Regions from separate parts of the Marinobacter salinisoli genome, predicted to be linked through region 2. Evidence: predicted binding sites of a transcription regulator. Region 2 holds the regulator's gene; each other region holds the start of a gene.

Region 1 (4,175 bases), 100 kb from region 2:
AACAGAAAGTTGTGGTCGAAGGTGGCGTTGTGGCCCACCAGCACCGCGCGCTTGCAGTCGAACTCTTTCACCGCTTTGCGGATCGGGCGGAAGAGTTCGCTCAGTCCTTCGCGCTCCGGTACGGCCTCCCGTTCCGGGTCCCACGGATCGATACCGGTGAAGTCGAGGGCGGACTGTTCCAGATTCGCGCCTTCGAACGGATCGATATGATGAGTGTGGGTTTCGGTTGGGCGCAGGTAGCCGTCCTCATCCATGGTCAGAAGAACAGCTGCCACTTCCAGCAGGGCATCTCGCTCCGGATTGAACCCGGCGGTTTCTACGTCTACGACGACGGGAAGAAAGCCGCGGAAGCGGCGGGACATGGGATGCGATTCTTGGTTTTCGTCAGTCACTCAAACTCCGGTCGTGGCCGTCTATTGAAAAAGGTCAGGTTGGTGGTTGGTTTACGCCAGCCGCCAGTTAACGGTTTCGCCGGCTTTCAGGGGCACGATGTGGCCGCCGGCCAGGGGCAGTTGTTCCGGCATCGTCCAGGGTTCCCGCACCAGGGTGATGGTGTCGGTGTTTCTGGGCAGGCCGTAGAAGTCTGCTCCGTTGAAGCTTGCGAAGGCTTCCAGTTTGTCCAGGATGCCCAGTTCCTCGAAGATCTCGGCGTACAGGCCGATGGCGCCGAAGGCCGAGTAGCAGCCGGCACAGCCGCAGGCCGCCTCTTTCCGGTCTTTGGCGTGGGGCGCCGAATCGGTGCCGAGGAAGAAACGCTTGTCGCCACTGGCCACGGCATCGCGCAGGGCCTGCTGGTGCTTGTTGCGTTTCAGGATCGGCAGGCAATACAGGTGTGGACGGATGCCTCCCACCAGCATGTGGTTGCGGTTGTACATCAAATGCTGGGGTGTCAGCGTGGCGCCCAGGTTATCGCCCTGGTATTGCTGCACGAAGGCCGCTGAGTCGGCGGTGGTGATGTGTTCGAGCACCACTTTCAGGGTCGGGAAGGCTTCCAGGACAGGGGCAAGCACTCGCTCAAGAAAGATCTTTTCCCGGTCAAAGATATCGATATCGGCGTCGGTCACTTCTCCGTGGACCAACAGCAGCATGCCGCACTCAGCCATGGCTTCGAGCACCGGGTAAATCTTCCGCACGTCTTTGACGCCGGAATCCGAATTGGTGGTTGCACCTGCTGGATACAGCTTGGCGGCAATCACGCCGGCGGCCTTGGCTTCGCGAATGGTGTCCGGCGTCATGCTCTCGGTCAGATACAGGGTCATCAGCGGTTCAAAGGCAGAGTTTCCGGCGGCGGCCATAATCCGCTGCCGGTACGCCGTGGCCTGCTGCGCTGAGGTGACCGGCGGTACCAGGTTCGGCATGATGATCGCGCGCCCGAAGCAGGCAGCTGTGGCCGGTACAACGTCCTTGAGGATATCGCCGTCACGAACGTGCAGGTGCCAGTCGTCCGGGCGGGTGAGGGTAATCTGATCGGTCATGAAACTGTTCGCCAATGTGTCTGGGGGCTGTGCCCTGAAAATTTCGCGGATTATACCAGATGGGGCTGTGTTTGTTTTTGTATCCTGACCTAAAGAGCGTGGTTAGACGGCCGATACCTTCTGTGAACAGAGCAATACCAGAGGCAACCCGTAATCGTTATGACCGTTCCTGCGCAAAAGTCCGCTTTCCGTCACCTTGGAGCCGCCGCTCTGCTGTGGGCTTCAGCCGTAGGCTGCCACGCCGGCAGTTTCGGGGCGGGGATTGAGAACAGCCGCTGGTATCTGGCGGAATCCGTGTTCGAATGCTCTCTGGTCCACGAGGTTCCGGGCTACGGTAAAGCGGTTTTCCGGCACCGGGCCGGGGAGGACCTGTCCTTCTTCCTTGAATCCGCTTTGCCGCTGATGCGTCCCGGCCGCGGCGAACTGGTGGTTGAGGCCCCGGAGTGGCGCCCCGGTGTGCCACCGACGCCGGTGGGCCAGGTGGATGTTTCGGACACGCCCCGGCCGGTCAGTGTCGATCACCGACAGGCGATGGCGATGGTTCAGGGGTTGCTCAATGGCATGCGTCCAACCGTTACCAGAACGTCCCGGTTCGGCGGCCAGCCCGTCCGGGTGCACGTCTCCAACGTGAACTTTGCCGGCCATTTTGAGAGCTACCGAAACTGTGCTGCCAACCTTCTGCCTGTCAATTACGATCAGATTCGCCGGTCCCGGATTGCGTTCAGCAGTGGCAGTGCCCGCTTGTCGGCTACAGATCGTCAATTGCTGGATAACATTGCCATCTACGTGCTGGCGGATTCGACCGTGGAGCAGGTGTTTGTCGATGGCCACAGTGATCGTCTCGGCAGCCGTATCGATAATCGGGCGTTATCGGAAGACCGCGCCAACGTGGTGGCGGATTACCTGAAAGCCCGTGGCATTGCCGGGGACAAGCTCATTGTCCGGGCCCACGGCGACCAGTACCCGGTATCGCGCCGGCCGGCGGATAACCGCCGTACCAACATCCGGTTGCAAAGGGAAGGCGAGCGTCCGGAGTTCCAGCAGGCCAACGGCTATGGCGGTGGCTCTGCTGGCTGATTGCGCGGTCAGTAAACCGAATTGAGAACCTGAACGTGGCTTGTCACGCTTTCGGCCAATGCTTTGAGGTGGTAACCACCTTCCAGCGTGGACACCACGCGGTCGTTGGCGTGGTCGCTGGCAACACTGGTGACTATCTCCGTCAGCCAGCGGTAATCCTCCGACTCCAGATTCAGCTCGCCCATTGGGTCCAGTCGGTGCGCATCGAAACCTGCCGACACCAGAATCAGCTGCGGCCGGAAATCCTGCAGGGCTTTTAGCCAGGCATTCTCTACCAGGTTGCGGTAATCCTTTCCGGACGTTCCCGCCGCTACCGGCACGTTAATGATGTTGGATGGTTGCTGGTACACATGAGAATGTGGGTAAAACGGATGCTGGAAACTTGAGCAGATCAGCACGCGTTCATCGCCGCCGAGAATATCCGCCGTTCCATTTCCCTGATGAACATCAAAATCAATGATGGCCACCCGTTCCAGTTGGTGGAAGGTGAGGGCCCGCATCGCAGCAAGGGCGACGTTGTTGTAGAAACAAAACCCCATGGCGCGGCTGCGTTCGGCGTGGTGTCCCGGTGGGCGGGCGCAGACGAAGGCATTGGTTGCCTGTCCGCTCATCACCATATCCACCGCCTGAATGTTGCCACCAGCCGCCAGCCTCGCCGCCATCAGGGAATCCGGCATAATGGCGGTGTCCGGATCGACAAAAACCCGGCCGCGGGTGGGGGTGATCAGATCCAGTTGGTGCAGATACTTTTCCGGGTGCACTAACAGGAGTTGGTCGCGGGTGATTTCTTCCGGTCGCACCCAGTCCAGCTCCTGTTCCAGACCGGTGTCCGCCAGGAAACTCAGAATGGCCTTGAGCCGGTCCGGGGATTCCGGGTGTTCCGCCCCCATGTTGTGCTTCAAATAGTCGTCATGGGAAAAAAATGCCGTGGTCATACCTGATTAACACTCTGCGATTGCTCTTGTTTTTGCCCATGGTATCAGGGTTGCGCGCGGACTGCTGTGTCCTTTGGTCGCACCCGAATAGTCATCAGCCGTTAATGTTTTCCCGGACGGTAAGGGGCTACACTCATAAGTGTCCTGATTTATTCGACTTTATTAGCCGACTTCCTACCGCACGGAGACCGTCAGCTTGAGCACCCGTTACCTGGAAAATCTGTTCAATCCCGATTCCATCGTGGTCATCGGTGCCTCCGAGCGAGCGGATAGCCTCGGTGGCATGGTGTTGCGGAATCTGATGGGTGGTGAATACGCAGGCCGTTTGCTGGTGGTGAACCGGAACGACTACGACAACGTTCACGGGGTGCCCTGTGTCAGGAAAGTGTCCCGGATGGATTTCTCTCCCGATCTCGCCATTGTCTGCACCCCGCCGGATACCGTGGCCAGAACCATCCGGCGTCTCGGCGAGGCCGGAGTCCGTACTGCCATTGTGATGACCGGAGGCATGTCCCGAACGCACAGCAAAACCGGCCAGCCTCTAATGTATGCCGTTCGCGAGGCGGCTCGCGAAACGGGTGTTCGTGTGCTGGGCCCGAACACCATCGGCCTGATGGTGCCAAAGAGGAATCTCAACGCCACGTATGCCCATATGGGGGTGATTCCCGGGCGGGTGGCATTCATTGGC
Region 2 (4,175 bases):
TGTTCGGACAACTTCTCGAGAATTTCCCCTGCCTCGATCAGAAAATCCTGCAGAATCTCTTCGTCAGCATCGAATGCCATGGATTACCCCACCTGTTCAGAAACCAAGACTGGACAACAAGTCATCAACGTCGTCCTGCCCCGAAACCACATCTGCCCGCTCATTGGCCCTGATCTGGGGGCCAACGCCTTCCTCCGGAGACACCTCCACCGCATCGATCTGATGCACCGTTCCGGTCAACTGATCAACGTGGCTTGCCATGACAACCAGACTGAGCATCTGATCTTCAACTTCTTTCACCAACGCAGTTACTTTCTCGATCACCTGCCCGGTAAGATCCTGGAAGCCCTGCGCCAGAAGGATGTCCGACAGGTTGCTGTATACCGCACCCGCATCCCTGGTGAGGCCATCCAGGAAGCGATCCATCCGGCCGTACAGCGCTCTGAACTCATCCGGTTTCATTTCCCGGCGGCCCAGCCGCTGCCACTCCTGGCGCAGCGCCGATGCCTCTTCACTGGCAGCGCCGGCCAGGGGCATGGATTCTTCCACCAGGTCCATGGTCCGGTTGGCCGCTTCGCTGGTCATCTGCACCACGTAAGCCAGGCGGTCGGACGCATCGCTCATCTTGGATAGGGCTTCGCGCTGCTGGGGACTGCGGGGATCGATCTGGAAATTGCGAATGGCCTCGTGGAGCGACCGGGTCAGCCGGCCCACTTCGCGGTAGAGGCTCTGATCCCTGACCTCGCTCAGTTCGTTGATCACCGACATCGCCTGGGCGTAATCCCCGGCCTCGAGGTGTCGGGACAGCTCCGATGCTTGCCACTTGAGCTGTTCAGCAGCGTCCGGCTCGAGGCTCCGATGGTTCTTGTTGGTATCGCTCATGAGAGCCATCCGACCTCTGTTTTACTGGATGCGTTCGAATATCTTTTCGATTTTTTCTTTCAGCACGGCAGCGGTAAAGGGCTTAACAACGTAGCCGTTCACACCCGCCTGAGCCGCGGCCACAATCTGGTCCCGCTTGGCTTCGGCGGTAACCATCAGGACCGGCAGGGCCTTGAGGTTTTCGTCGGCACGGACCTCCTTGAGCAGATCAATGCCAGTCATGCCCGGCATGTTCCAGTCGGTCACCAGGAAATCGTATTTACCGCTTTTCAGCATCGGCAGCGCGGTATTACCATCATCGGCCTCATCCGTGTTGGTAAAACCCAGATCACGCAACAGGTTCTTGATAATCCGCCTCATGGTGGAAAAGTCATCCACGATGAGAATCTTCATGTTCTTGTCCAATGGGACCTCCAGTTACTAAACCCGGAACTCGGTTTACTGCCCGTCAACAATCGGGCGGATGACTAAGACATCGGTCTATTGTGTGTGCTTTACGATGCGTGTAAAGCGCCGGTTACCAAAACGCTACAGAGCCGGATGGCGCTGATACACAAGGAAGAATGACGACAGGAAGTGATTAGACACGCCAATCCGACAGACGGCTTCGCAACCTGAGCGCCGCCTGACTGTGAATCTGGCTGACCCGGCTTTCGCTAACCCCCAGAACCGCTCCGATTTCCTTCAGGTTCAACTCTTCCTGATAGTAAAGACTCAGTACCAGCTTCTCCCGCTCGGGCAACTCCGCAATGGCCTGCGCGAGACCCTGACGGAAGGCATCGGAGGAGATCCCTTCCAGCGGGTTGTCACTGTGCTCTGTTTCTTCTATCGGCAGCTCGCCGGATTCATTTAGCTCATCCAGGCTAAAAAGCCGGCCGCTGTTGCTGTCGGCCAGCGCGGAATGGTATTCGTCAAGATCCATGCCCAGCTCCTCGGCCACTTCCGTGTCCTGGGCTTCCCGGCCAAGCCGGCCTTCGACTGCTTTGATGGCCTCGGAAATTCGACGGGCATTGCGATGAACGGAGCGCGGCACCCAGTCGCCCTTGCGGATTTCATCCACCATGGCGCCGCGAATTCGGATACCGGCGAAGGTTTCAAAGGTTGCACCCTTGGCAGAGGTATAGCGCTGGGCGGCCTCCAGCAGGCCGATCATGCCGGCCTGTATGAGGTCTTCCAGTTGCACAGAGGCGGGTAGCCGCGCCATCAGGTGAAGAGCGATTTTCTTGACCAGCGGCGCATGATCTTCAACCAGTTGCGCTGCTCCCGGCGCCGTGCCGGCCTGCTGGTAGATTCCCAGGTTCTTCGCCAATGTCATGTATCCGCTGTTGTTTCGATTGGATCAAATCAGACTTGGACGAGCCGTTCCACGAAGAATTCGAGGTGTCCCCGGGGCGAGGACGGCAGTGGCCAGTTGTCCACTTTGTCGGCCAGCGCCTTGATCGCCAGGGCGGCCTTGGATTTGGGGTAGGCATCCAGAACCGCACGCTGGCGCTGAACGGCCTTTTTCACGGCCTCGTCGAACGGCACCATGCCCACGTATTCCAGCGCCACATCAAGGAAGCGCTCGGTCACACGGCTGAGTTTCTCGTACAGGTGGCGGCCTTCTTCTTCATTCCGGACCTGATTGGCAAGAATACGGAACCGGTTGGTACCGTAATCACGGTTCATCAGTTTGATCAGCGCGTAGGCATCGGTAATGGAGGTGGGCTCGTCGCAAACCACGAAGAGCAATTCCTGCGAGGCGCGCAGGAAGCTGACAACCGATTCGGATATACCGGCGGCGGTATCCACAATCAGCACATCAATTTCGTCGCCCAGTTCACTGAAGGCATTGATCAGACCGGCATGTTCCATGGCGCTGAGCTGTGTCATGCGCTGGGTTCCGGACGAGGCCGGCACCACCTTGATACCGCCCGGACCTTCGACCAGCACGTCTCTGAGGTCACACTCACCCGAGAGCACATCGGCGAGGTTCCGGTTGGCGGTGATGCCCAACAGAACGTCAATATTGGCCAGCCCCAGATCGGCATCGAGGATGACTACCCGGCGCCCTTTCTGCGCGAGAGCAATACCCAGGTTGACGGACACATTGCTCTTGCCAACCCCGCCTTTTCCGCCGGACACTGCAATTACCTGAACCGGTTTCGCTCTGCTCATGCTCGTTATATTCTCTCGCCAGTTAATCCAAGGCTGTTCTTATCGTTCAGACGACTGCCCGCCAGTGTCGGCCACGTCAGCGGGTCCCTGTTCTTCAGGCACCCTCAGCAACGGCCTGTTGTTGCTGCATATTTTTCAAACGCTCCACGGCCAGGCGAACCAGTGGAATCGCCTCGGCGTGATGCAAGTGCTCGGGTATCTTCTGGCCGTCGGTGTAATAGGCCACCGGAAGACTGGTTTCCATGGCAAAACCGAGAGACTCACCGAGCGTCAGGGCTTCATCGATCTTGGTCATCACGCAGCCCGCCAGATTTGCCATCTTATAGCAATGCCAGACGGATTTCATGATACGCGGCTGACTGGTTGCGGAAACCACCAGATGGGTGCGGATATTATGATGGCTGCGAGCCAGCTCGGCCAACTGCTCCTGGTAGCCTTTGTCAGCGCTGGTCAGGCCGGCAGTGTCGATCAGTACAAGATGCTTGTCTGACAGCTCATCCAGGATATCGTCCAGTGAATGGGTCTCATCCACCACCCGAACCGGCACATTCAGGATGCGGCCGAACACAAACAGCTGCTCGTGCGCGGCAACACGGTAACGGTCGGTCGTGACCAAGGCCAGGGAGTCGGCGCCGTGTTTGAGTACATAGCGCGCAGCGAGCTTTCCGATGGTAGTGGTTTTGCCGGATCCGGTTGGCCCCACCAGGGCGTACACGCCCCCCTCATCCAGCCATTCCTTGCGCGAGGTACGTACCCCGGTGGCCAGCATTTTGAGTGACTGCTTCCACCCCTCATCCAGACGTCCACCCGTGTGGCGACGCGCAAGGGACGCGGACAAATCATTGCTGAGCCCGAATTCCTGCAGGCGCTCGGCAAGGCGCTGCTGAACGGGATTGACGCCGGGCCTGGCCATTTGCTGCGCCTGATTGCCACTCATCATGTCGCGCAGAGAGCTGATTTCCGCCCTCATTTGCGCCAACTCGCTGGAGTAGTCTGATGTCACAGCCGCGCTGCGCTCGCCACCGGACTCAGGCTGAGGTGACGGGGCACTCTCGTCAAACGCGGCATCCCACTGACTACTGCCAGCAGCGGCGCGTTTTTCCCGCACCCCCCGGATTCGCTCTCGGGAACGATTC
Region 3 (4,175 bases), 200 kb from region 2:
ATTTTGTGGGATCAAAAAAAATCCGGCCTTTAGGCCGGATTTTTTACTTGCTGAACTCACTTACACCTTGAACGCTTCCACCAGTTTCTGAAGGGACGACGTCAGCTCGGACATCTCTTTCGAGGCACCGAGTGTTTCTTCGGCATTGGTGGCGGTAGAGCGGCTCAGCTCACCTATCCGATCCACGCTGATGTTGACGTCCCGGGACACCGCGGACTGCTCCTCGGCGGCCTGCGCGATCTGGTGGCTCATATCCACAATGGTCGAGATCCCGGTGGCGATGCGATCCAGCGCCTCGGTAACCTCGCTGGATTTGGTGACCGTGGTTTCAGTGACATCCCGGCTGTTGGTCATCGCGCTCACAGCATCTTTCACACCGCTTTGCAGGCGCGAAATCATACCTTCGATTTCTTCCGTCGATTTGTGCGTGCGCTGCGACAATGAGCGAACCTCATCCGCCACCACGGCGAAGCCGCGTCCCTGCTCGCCCGCGCGTGCGGCCTCGATGGCGGCGTTAAGCGCCAGCAAGTTGGTCTGTTCGGCTATGGCTTTAATTTCCACCAGAACCTGACTGATATTGTCGCTGTCCTGGCTCACGCGGTTGATCACTTCGACCGCGCCAGAGATTTCCGTGGCCAGGTGATTGATGGTCTCCACCGTGTCCGCCACCACCTGACGGCCGGTTTCGGTATCACGCTCGGCAGTGCCTGCGCTGTCCGCCACCCGGTGAGCGCTTTCGGTTACCTCACCCACCGCCTCAACCATCTGGTTCATGGCCTCGCTGATCTGGCCACTCTCTTCCATCTGGCGGGCCACGGCTTCGCTATTGGCTGAGGCAGTATCTTTTACCCGAACCGCCTGCTGATCCACGTCAGCGGTCGTTTTGCTCACCGAACGGACCAGGTCCGCAATTCGGTCAGTCATGTTATTGAATTCGTCGGTGAGCTCACCCAGCTCATCCTGGTTGTTCAACCGGATGCGGGTCGTCATATCCCCCGCAGCCACACCCCTTGCCGCCTCCGCGAAACGGTTCACTGCGGTGCGCACCGATACAAAGAAACCCATGTACAGGTAAACCACAACCAGCAGCACGGCCGCCAGAGCGATCACAATCAGGCGGCGCTGGCTCAGTTCCTGATCCAGGCGAGTTTCCAGATTCCCCTCAACCACATCCAGGATGGCGGCATTGAACGTCTCATAATGGCTCAGCTCGCGCTGCACGATGGACTCGTATTCGCGCCACGGCATTTCAGGCGTGATCGGGGTAATCACTTCCCGATCGAGGGCATCGCGAATCACCGTTACGCCATCGCCTACTTGCTGGGCGGTGTCACCCGCTACCTGGTTCAGTCGGCCGGAGGCTTCCTGAGCGACAGACAGGGCCGGCGCCAGTAAGGAACTCCGGTTCACCAGCCGGTCGTAAATGCCATTGAGCACATCGCTCAAGGCATAGCCCACCTGCCCTTCCATCAGAGCAAAGGCGCCAAACGACCAGGCCTGCCCGATCACGCTGCGCGTTTCCGGCAAGGATTCCTTGACCAGCCCCAGCAGCACCTGGTTTTCACGCAGGGTGTCCTGTCCAAGACCGGAAATTTCGATGGTTGCAGGCAAGAGAGCCAGCGTCTTCTGCGCGAACTCGTTGTAGTAATTGAATTGCGCTTCGATGGCACCGTGGTAGGTGTCTTCCGCCCGCAGGGTTTTCCACTCACTGTTCAGGGCCTGGACATGCTCGGTCCAGGACCCCGAGGTATCGAACGACGGCCCGGCAACCGCCATGGCCTCAAGGGTTTCGGAAATCCGGTCACCAACTTCACTGGAGGCCGACAGCAGCTCGCGCTCGTCTTTCAGAATGCCCGGCGCCCGGTAATCACGGTAGCTGGCGGCCAGCGTGAACAGCTCTTCGGCATTTCGAAGCTGCTGCAGACCCTCAACACCCCGGGTCATGGTTTGAACCGAACGATTCAGCTCCGTCATCACCAGCCACGACAGCCCCCCGATGGGCAGCAAGAACAGGATGCTGATGAGACTGAACTTGTAAACCAACGGCAGACGGTTCATCAGAGCAATGGCGGGATAGATGATCTGCTTCACGCGAGCCTCTCACTGGCATTAAAAAGTGAATCCGGGTTCTGTAGTTATTGTCGGCCAATATGCCGAAATCTTGAGAGCGCATTGTTGTTAAAGTGTAAATGAGAGGGACACACCGGCTCACAGCACCCCGAAGATTACCAGCAGTGCCAGGCCGCAAATCCAGACCAGCATGCTGCGATTCAGAAGATCCCGAATCGCGCTGAGACTGCGCTCGCCAAAATCGGACCAATCGTTGGGATGAATCTGGGAAAAACGCTCCGGGTCCAGGGCGTAACCAGTTAACGAGGCGTTGGCAGACAGCAAGAGCAGTTGATCCGATGGTTTGGAAAACAGGCGCGCGCCAAGGGGCGATTCGCTGAGCCAACCGGCCAGATCGCCGGCGATTCCGAAGGTAAGCGACAACACACGAACCGGTGCCCAGGCCACAACTTCACACAGTGAGGCAAATCTGGATCGGGCCGCCGCCTGAGGCCACTGTTCCTTGAGAGCGACCAGACCACGTGCCAGCACCGCAAAGCCGATTCCGCCAACCACATACCAGAATCCGATCAGAAAAAAGCGCTGAAACACCGTCAGCAGGAAGGCTCTCGAAAGAGTCAGATGCATGTCATCCGGCGCCATACCGGCGTGACGCTCCTGCACCGGCAGATGATCCTGTATCGACGCCCAGGCCTGACGCATGTTTCCCTGTCGCCAAGCGACCGAGTAGGCATGAAGCACGGGGCGCCAGCCGGGCACGCCCATCAGCAGCACCAGAATCAGGCATTCGAGGGGGTAAGTCGCGAACCCGAGCCCCAAGGCGTCCAACGCGACCATGACCAGTCCGGCCACCAACGCTGGCAGGCCGACGAGAGCCAGACCGCCGCTGATGCCAGCCTCATGACCGGCCTCCACTTTGCGACCAAGATGAAACCACTGCTTCCAGAAATGATCGCTCGAAAGCTTGTTCTGATAATCGAGCTGTCGTCGGACCACATACGCCAGCAGAAACACTATCAGAACCATCTAGCCGAGCTCCTTGTCTGAAAACCGGGCCAGCGTTGCCCGGAAATGAGCCCAGTCAAACGCCGGGCCCGGATCGGTCTTGCGGCCGGGCGCGATATCGCAGTGCCCGGTCAAGCGCTCGGGCGTCACCGAAGGCCAGGCGCCCATAACAAGGCGCGTGACTTCCGCCAGGCTCTGGTATTGCTCAGGGGTGTAGGGAATGTCATCCGTGCCTTCGAGCTCAATACCCACCGAGAAGTCATTGCACTCCTGCTCATTGCGAAAACAGGAACGCCCCGCATGCCACGCGCGTTCAAGCAGGCTGACAAATTGGACCACGCTGCCATCGCGCCGGATGAGCGCGTGCGCCGAGACCTGCACGCCTCGAATGGTTTCAAAGTATGGGTGCGCAGAATGATCCAGCCGGTTGCAGAAAAAGTCCTCTATCTCGGGCCCGCCAAACTGCCCTGGCGGCAGGCTGATGTTGTGAACCACCAGCAAACTGATCGCCGCGCCCTCGGGGCGGGGCCCGAAATTGGGCGATGGACGCCAGTGGGCACCGGGCAAACGCCCGGTCTCTCTCAAGCTATGAACGCTTCTGGAAAATTCGCTATCTGACTGAGACAAAATAAATCCAACTGCTCCGAAGCCTTTCTGGGAAGGCCCGATTGAAGCACAAAGTTCCGGGGCTTGCTACGCCATCAATCCTTGCGGTTGCTTCGCAGGTTATCGATGATCGATTCCAGTGCCCGGTCGAAGATCAGGCCATCGTCCAGCATGCCCACGTCACCATTGGCCATGGCAGCGGCCAAATCCTCTCGATAGTACTCGGCGACTTTGGTGCCATTTCGATTGACGAAAATGTACTTCCCGGTGGCGCGGATGAAGGCCGCGAGTTTGCAACGTACCCGATTGCCATCCACAGTCAGCTCGATCCAGGATCCCACTCGCAGCGAGTCGGCCTTATCAAACCAGGCTTGGGCGACACCGTCCGAATCGTCGGCCGGCTCCGGCGAGGCCGGTGCCTGAGGCTGCGCCTTCGTGGCTTCACCCGCATTGGCTGAAACGGTATCGGGGGTTTTGTCGTTCCGGGCAGGCGC

What was found. Region 2 encodes FliA, which starts transcription of late flagellar genes. Its sites were predicted from a motif close to CTAAAGTTTNNNNNNNNNNNGCCGNTAA; they were not measured.
Region 1: LPB19_RS14090 (flagellar protein MotY) is a predicted target of FliA. The motif match lies at 1,565-1,592, and genes of this name have one in related genera.
Region 3: LPB19_RS13625 (methyl-accepting chemotaxis protein) is a predicted target of FliA. The motif match lies at 2,139-2,166, and genes of this name have one in related genera.

The regions. Positions count from the first base shown of each region.
Region 1 covers NZ_CP071247.1:3,086,515-3,090,689, reverse strand. The annotation lists gene rnt (ribonuclease T) at 1-392, opposite strand, end outside; gene pyrC (dihydroorotase) at 444-1,475, opposite strand; gene LPB19_RS14090 (flagellar protein MotY) at 1,635-2,552, shown strand; gene LPB19_RS14085 (histone deacetylase family protein) at 2,561-3,487, opposite strand; gene LPB19_RS14080 (bifunctional acetate--CoA ligase family protein/GNAT family N-acetyltransferase) at 3,684-4,175, shown strand, end outside.
Region 2 covers NZ_CP071247.1:3,189,603-3,193,777, forward strand. The annotation lists gene LPB19_RS14540 (chemotaxis protein CheA) at 1-80, opposite strand, end outside; gene LPB19_RS14545 (protein phosphatase CheZ) at 97-882, opposite strand; gene cheY (chemotaxis response regulator CheY) at 904-1,287, opposite strand; gene LPB19_RS14555 (RNA polymerase sigma factor FliA) at 1,463-2,197, opposite strand; gene LPB19_RS14560 (MinD/ParA family protein) at 2,227-3,039, opposite strand; gene flhF (flagellar biosynthesis protein FlhF) at 3,134-4,175, opposite strand, start outside.
Region 3 covers NZ_CP071247.1:2,987,797-2,991,971, forward strand. The annotation lists gene LPB19_RS13620 (cob(I)yrinic acid a,c-diamide adenosyltransferase) at 1-33, shown strand, start outside; gene LPB19_RS13625 (methyl-accepting chemotaxis protein) at 61-2,091, opposite strand; gene LPB19_RS13630 (histidine kinase) at 2,209-3,096, opposite strand; gene ampD (1,6-anhydro-N-acetylmuramyl-L-alanine amidase AmpD) at 3,097-3,702, opposite strand; gene LPB19_RS13640 (DUF1631 domain-containing protein) at 3,777-4,175, opposite strand, start outside.